Regions from separate parts of the Stenotrophomonas sp. ESTM1D_MKCIP4_1 genome, predicted to be linked through region 1. Evidence: predicted binding sites of a transcription regulator. Region 1 holds the regulator's gene; each other region holds the start of a gene.

What was found. Region 1 encodes FliA, which starts transcription of late flagellar genes. Its sites were predicted from a motif close to TAAAGTTTNNCNNNCNNNGGCCGATAA; they were not measured.
Region 2: a site for FliA is predicted at 1,511-1,537, ahead of C1924_RS11745 (methyl-accepting chemotaxis protein). Genes of this name have one in related genera too.
Region 3: a site for FliA is predicted at 1,784-1,810, ahead of C1924_RS19965 (methyl-accepting chemotaxis protein). Genes of this name have one in related genera too.

What each region holds. Positions count from the first base shown of each region.
Region 1 is NZ_CP026004.1:2,084,544-2,086,804, reverse strand. It holds gene C1924_RS09640 (MinD/ParA family protein) at 1-599, shown strand, start outside; gene C1924_RS09635 (RNA polymerase sigma factor FliA) at 596-1,339, shown strand; gene cheY (chemotaxis response regulator CheY) at 1,397-1,789, shown strand; gene C1924_RS09625 (protein phosphatase CheZ) at 1,789-2,261, shown strand, end outside.
Region 2 is NZ_CP026004.1:2,558,891-2,561,151, forward strand. It holds gene C1924_RS11745 (methyl-accepting chemotaxis protein) at 1-1,296, opposite strand, end outside; gene C1924_RS11750 (hypothetical protein) at 1,582-1,857, opposite strand; gene C1924_RS11755 (DUF5694 domain-containing protein) at 2,021-2,261, shown strand, end outside.
Region 3 is NZ_CP026004.1:4,411,589-4,413,849, reverse strand. It holds gene C1924_RS19965 (methyl-accepting chemotaxis protein) at 1-1,550, opposite strand, end outside; gene C1924_RS19960 (alpha/beta hydrolase) at 1,831-2,261, opposite strand, start outside.

The DNA.
Region 1 (2,261 bases):
TCGAAGGCCCCAACGGGGTGCTGGTGGTCCCGGCCGCGTCGGGCCGCCGGCACATGGCCGAACTGGCCCCGGCCGAACATGTCGGCCTGGTCAACGTGTTCTCCGAACTGGAACGCGAGCTGGACATCATGGTGGTGGACACCGCCGCCGGCATCACCGATGGCGTGCTGACCTTCTGCCAGGCCGCGCAGGACACGGTGGTGGTGGTCTGCGACGAGCCGGCCTCGATCACCGATGCCTACGCGCTCATCAAGGTGCTCTCGCGCGAACGTGGCGTAGACCGCATCCAGGTGGTGGCCAACATGGTGCGCGACCCCAACGAAGGGCGCGTGCTGTATGAAAAGCTGACCCGCGTCTGCGAGAAGTTCCTCGCCGATGTCTCGCTGAACTACCTGGGCTGCGTCCCGCAGGATGACTGGCTGCGCCTGTCGGTGCAGCGCCAGCAGCCGGTGGTCAAGGCCTATCCGTCGAGCCCGGCCGCACTGGCCATCACCGAGATTGCCCGCCGCACCGCCCGCTGGCAGGCGCCGACCGAACCGCGCGGTGGCGTTGAATTCTTCCTGGAACGCATCCTCAAGCAGCGTGGGGTGACCGTATGAAAGGCGCAGCCCAGTACAAGGAAGTCCAGCGCGCCAGCGCGACCGATGTGATCGTCCAGCACTCGGACCTGGTGCGCCGCATCGCCCACCATCTGGCCGCCCGCCTGCCCGCCAGTGTCGAGGTGGACGATCTGATCCAGGCCGGCATGATGGGCCTGATCGAAGCCTCGCGCAGCTATGACGCAGACCAGGGCGCCTCGTTCGAGACCTACGCCTCGATCCGCATCCGCGGTTCGATGATCGACGAGATCCGCCGTGGCGACTGGGTGCCGCGCTCGGTCCACCGCCGCGCCCGCGACGCCGCCGCCACCATCCGCCGGCTGGAACAGACCAGTGGCCGTGCGGCCAGCGCCACCGAAGTGGCCGCCGCGATGGACATGCCGCTGCCCGAGTACCTGCGCCTGATGGAAGACGCCTCGCGTGGCCAGGTGTTGAGCCTGGAATCGCGCATCGAGGACCAGGGCGAGCTGGACACCGTCGCCCAGGGCGGCCCGACCCCGCAGCAGGTGCTGGAACGCGGCGAGTTCGGCCGCGAACTGGGCAAGGCCATCGGCCACCTGCCTGAACGCGAACAGCTGGTGCTGTCGCTGTACTACGAGCAGGAGCTGAACCTGAAGGAGATCGGCGCGGTGCTCGGCGTCAGCGAGTCGCGGGTCTGCCAGATCCACGGCCAGGCCGTGCTGCGCCTGCGCGGCCGCCTGAAGATCTTCGAGGCCGTCGATGCCGGCCTGGAAGAATGAACATGCACGAGGCGGCTGCCCCCGGCCGCCCGTAGTGAACAACAAAGGAACTCTGCTTTGAACAAGAACATGCGCATCCTGATCGTCGACGATTTCTCGACCATGCGTCGCATCGTCAAGAACCTGCTGGGCGATCTGGGCTTCACCAACACCGCCGAAGCCGAGGACGGGCATGCCGCGCTGTCGATGCTGCAGAGCCAGCCGTTCGATTTCGTGGTCACCGACTGGAACATGCCGGTGATGACCGGCATCGAACTGCTCAAGGCCATCCGCGCCGATGCCAAGCTGAAGACGCTGCCGGTACTGATGGTCACCGCAGAAGCCAAGCGCGAGCAGATCATCGAAGCCGCCCAGAGCGGCGTGAACGGCTACATCATCAAGCCGTTCACCGCGCAGACCCTGGAAGAAAAGCTCGGCAAGATCTTCGAGCGCCTGGCGGCCAGCGCCTGATGGATACCCCGGTCGACAGAAGTGCCCTCGCCCTGCGCCTGCAGGAGGCTCTGGATGCCCTGGAATCGGGTGACGAGGCCGCCTGGCGCCAGCGCATCGACAGCCTGGTGGCCGCGCGCACCCAGCCGATGATGAGCGGCCTTTCACGGCTGGCCCGCGAACTGGGCCAGGCGCTGGGCGAACTGCCGACCGTGCCCGACGAGGCCGGCGAGCTGGACGACGCCTGCGCCCGCCTGGACCACGTGGTGGCCATGACCGAACAGGCGACCCACCGCACCCTGGACCTGGCCGAGGAATGCCGGGCCCTGACCGAACAGCTGCGCGCCGACGGCCTGCAGCCAGGCCAGGATGCCCAGCTTGAACGCATCCGCCACAACCTGACCGAAATCGCCCTGACCCAGAGCTACCAGGACCTGACCGGCCAGATCATCCGTCGCGTGGTCGGCATCGTCCGCCGCGTGCACGAAGGCTT
Region 2 (2,261 bases), 470 kb from region 1:
GGCGTTGATCACCGCCATGGTGGCGACCACCTCATGAACCACCGCGCCGCCACGCGCTGCCACATCGGCGGTGCCGCCGGCCAGTTCGCTGGCCTGCCGCGCATGGGTGGCGGTGCGCTGTACGGTGTCGGCCAGGCCCTTCATGGACACTGCCGTTTCTTCCAGCGACGCGGCCTGCTGCTCCGTACGCTGGGACAGATCGCTGTTGCCCTGCGCGATTTCGCTGGCGCCCACGGCAATGGTATCGGCGGCGAACTTGATCTGGCCGAGGATGCCGGCCATCGCTTCGACCAGCGCGTTGACGCCCTCGCACAGCTCGGCGACCGGGCCGCGCTTGTCGGTCATGTCCACGTGGTGAGTCAGGTCGCCCTGCTTTGCGGCCGCCACCACTTCACGGGTCTGCGCCACGGCACGCTGGGTGGCCTGGTTTTCGTGTACCTGGGCGGTGATGTCGGTCGCATACTTCACCACCTTGAACGGACGGCCGTTCATGTCCAGGATCGGGTTGTACGAGGCTTGGATCCATACCTCACGACCGCCCTTGCCCAGGCGCCGGTACTGCCCCGCGTCATACTCCCCGCGGCCAAGCTTTTCCCAGAACTGGCGGTACTCGGCGCTCTGGCGATACTCGGGTTCGACAAACAAGGCGTGATGCTGTCCGCGCACTTCCTCCAGGGTGTAGCCGGTGGCGGCCAGGAAGTTGGCGTTGGCCGACAGGATGCGGCCATCGAGGCCGAACTCGATCACGGCCTGCGACTTGTCGATGGCGGCCAGCTGCCCCGCTGAATCGGCGGCCTGCAGCTTCTGCGCGGTGATGTCGGTGGCGAACTTCACGACCTTGTAGGGCCGCCCCTGGCGATCCAGGACGGGGTTGTACGAGGCCTGGATCCAGATCTCCCGTCCTCCTTTGCCGAAGCGCCGGTACTGCCCGGCGTCGAACTCGCCACGCGCCAGCCGCGCCCAGAACTCGCGGTACTCGGCGCTGCGGCTGTGCTCCGGGTCGACGAACAGGGCGTGGTGCTGGCCCTGGATCTCATCCAGACGGTAGCCCACGGCCTGCAGGAAGTTCTCGTTGGCCTGCAGGATGGTGCCATCCAGGCCGAACTCGATGACCGCCTGCACGCGGTGCAACGCGGCCACCTGCGCGGCCAGCTCGTCCTGGCGACGGTCCTGTTCCGACTGTGCAGTGGCGCTGCGCTGGGAACCCAGCGCGCCCAGCAGCGCGCGCCAGGGCGAATAGCGGGAATGGGAGTCGGCCGGTGTCTGCTCACCTGCCGTGAAGCCTGGCATCAGCATCATGGGGTCCTCGGAGTCCAATAAAATGCAATCCGGCGGGCGGATGCCCGGCGGGGCCATCAATTGCCTGGACTTGCAGACGCGCGGGGGTAGCGTCCTTGTTGGTGGTGCGCGTAAAGCTCTGGACTGCGGACTGCGGTACACACAGCGCGGGCCGCCCGTCGGGGGCAGCCTAGAGTCCAGCCGCGAGGAACAGGAGCGGGATCCATTCCGGTTATCGGCAGGCCCGCCGCAGCCTTTAGGCCCATTTGGCCAGGGCGGCACCCTGCCGGCGCTGGGCCCCGGTCAGCGTTGCCGCCACAGGATCCAGCGCAGCACGGCAATGGCCAGTACCGCCGGCAGGTAGCCGAGGCTGCCCACCCAGACCAGCAGCGCCGCGGTCACCCAGCCACCGCCGCCCCCCAGGATCCACGACGAGGTCTGCAGGATGTGCAGTGCGACCGGCAGCAACAACGCCGGCGACAGGCGCAGCACGTGCCAACGCCAGCCCAGCGGCCCGACGAAGCCGATGATCGCTCCAAGCACTGCAGCAGTGGTCACGATGGGCAACGCAGCGTCCATGTCGTTGTCTGTTCCGGGGTGCAACGGCCATTGTGGATGATCCCTGCCGTTACAGCGATGCACGCTGCACCGAAAAGGTTGCAATGACCAACGGCGCATCCCCTCACGCGCAGCCGCGCGCACCATGGCCGGGTCAGGGAGCCAACCATTGCAGGGAGAAGCCATGTTCAAGCGAAGCGCGTGTGTTCTGTTGCTGGCGGTGTGCAGCACCACAGCCGGTGCGGCGGATGCGCCGTACCGCCCCGCCTTCCACCCCGACCAGCTCAAAGGGCCCCCTGCCGGACGCGTGAATGAAGTGCTGGTGCTGGGCAGCCCGCATCTTTCAGGCCTGCCGGATACGTTCCGGCCCGAGCAGCTGGAACCGCTGCTGACGCGCCTGCAGGCCTGGGCACCGACCGCGATCG
Region 3 (2,261 bases), 2.1 Mb from region 1:
GCCTGGTTGCCCTCATGGGCGGCATCCTGCGTGGTGGCGGCCAGATCGCTGGCTTGGCGCGCATGGTGGGCGTTCAGGCGCACGGTGGACGTCAGCTCCTCCATCGAGGCGGCCGTCTCCTGCAGGTGCGCGGCCTGGCGCTCGCTGCGCTCGGACAGTGCGTCGTTGCCGGTGGCGATCTCGCGGGCGGCGCTGCGGATCGCGCCGGCACTGTGCTGGATGCGACCGACCATGCGGGCCAGCTGGGTGGCGGTGGCGTTGGCATCGCGCTGGATCGCGGCGAACGCGCCCTGGTACTGACCCTGCATGCGCTGGTCGAGCTCACCGCGGGCCAGTGCGGCCAGCATCTGTCGTACCTCTTCGACGGTACCGCCGACGGTTGCCATCAGCTGGTTGATGCCCGCCGTGAGGCCGTGCAGGAAGCTTGCACCCTCGCTGGCCTGGAGCCGCTGCTCGAGATCGCCCGCCGCTGCCGCCGCGACGATGCCGGCGACGGCGTTCTCCAGTGTCAGTTCATGCGTGCGGTCGTGCCACTCCACGGCAAAGCCGAGCCGGTTGCCCTGTGCATCGAACACCGGGGTGACCACCTGGGCAAAGTGCACCGCGCCGATCTGGATCTTGCCGTTGTGGGTGACCTGCAGGCCGTTGAGGAGGGTGCGGATGCGGTCCGGATTGGCGTGGAAACGATGGATGCTGGTGCCCACCAGCCGTTCGGCATCGAAATCCGGGAAGGCCTGGCGCAGCGTGGCTTGCTGGTTGCGCAGCAGGGCGACGACCGATCGGTTTACGTAACGGATCACGTGCTCGTTGTCGGCGATCATCATGGCCGTGCGCGAGACATCCAGCGCCTGACGGATCTGCGCGTTCTCGGCATGTGCCTGTGCCTGCCGGCCACGCTGTGCCTGCACGTGGCGGGCCGTGTCGGCCAGTGCATGGGCCAGGGAACCGGCGGCGTAATCCTGCGCGTTGCTGTGTGCGGTCAGGTCGGCTCCGGTGGCAATATCCCGCGCCAGTGCGGCCAGTCGCTGCGGGCCATGGCCCAGCGCCTCGCCCTGCTGGCGCAGGCGCGCCGCAGTCTGGCCGAGCACGAGGGCCAGACCACCCAACGCAGCGGCGTGCAGCAGGCCAGGCAGTATCGCGGCGCCCTGCAGGAGCGGCAGCAGCAGGGCGATCACCCCGACCGTACCCGCCAGCCACAGTGGCAGGCGGTCGCGATGGCCCAGCAGAACCGCAAGCAGCAGGGCGATCGGCAACGCGGGGCTGACACCCCCGAGGTGGCAGAGCAGGCCAAGCTGGGTGGCGATGATCACCGCCAGGCCATTGCGGGCCAGGCGGCTACCTGCCTGCGGGCCAGCCAGCCACGCGGCGGGCAGCACCGCAGTCACTGCCAGCAGGGCGACCAGATCGCGCTGGCCATTCAATACAAGGCCCAGCCCGAGCAGCGCCATGGCAACGCTGCCGACCAGCAGGCGGCGGTCACCGCGTCGTGCGAGCTGCTGCAGATAGGGGCGGCGGCCCTGATCGGGGGGACGAGGGGATGCGACGGACATCGATGACTCCTGGAAAAGCGGACGGCACAGGCCCGGCGTACCGCCACGCGCGACGGCGTGTCAGTGGCAGGGCCAGGAATGTGCAGGGGGAGATGACGCGGATGGCAGACACCGGGGCCACGTCCTGTGGGCGGCGGTGCAGGCAGACAGGCATGTGGGCTTCCTTGCAGAGCACGAACAGCCGCAGGCCCGACCGGACCCGCGTACCACGGGCGCAGGGGCCCGCAACTGTTCTATCGGCCGTGCGCGCGCAGAGTGAAGCGTGCGGCGCAGGCGCTGCTCAGCCGGCGAGGAAGCGGTTGATCACTTCGGCGATCTGCGCCGGATGTTCCATGTGCAGGTGGTGGTTGCCGGGAAACACGGCCAGGCGCCCGTCGCGCAGGTGCTGCAGCCGCTGGCTGCGGCCGGGCTCCGGATAGTAGGACTGTGCCGGCGTGGCGTAGATCACCTGGGTGGGGCAGGCGATGGCCTGCAGCAGGTTGTCGATCTGGCCCTCGCTGAGGCGGATGGCCGTGGGCAGCATCAGGCGCGGATCGCTGCACCAGCGGTAGCCGCCTTCCACCGGCTCCACGCCGCGTTCGACCAGCAGGCGGGCGCAGCCCTCACTGAGCTGGTTGGCCATCATCCGTGCGCGGATGGGTGCTGCGAGTTCCGGGAACACGCGCAGCTGCTTGCGCGCCAAGGCGCGGCTGGCATTCACGTGATCGCGCA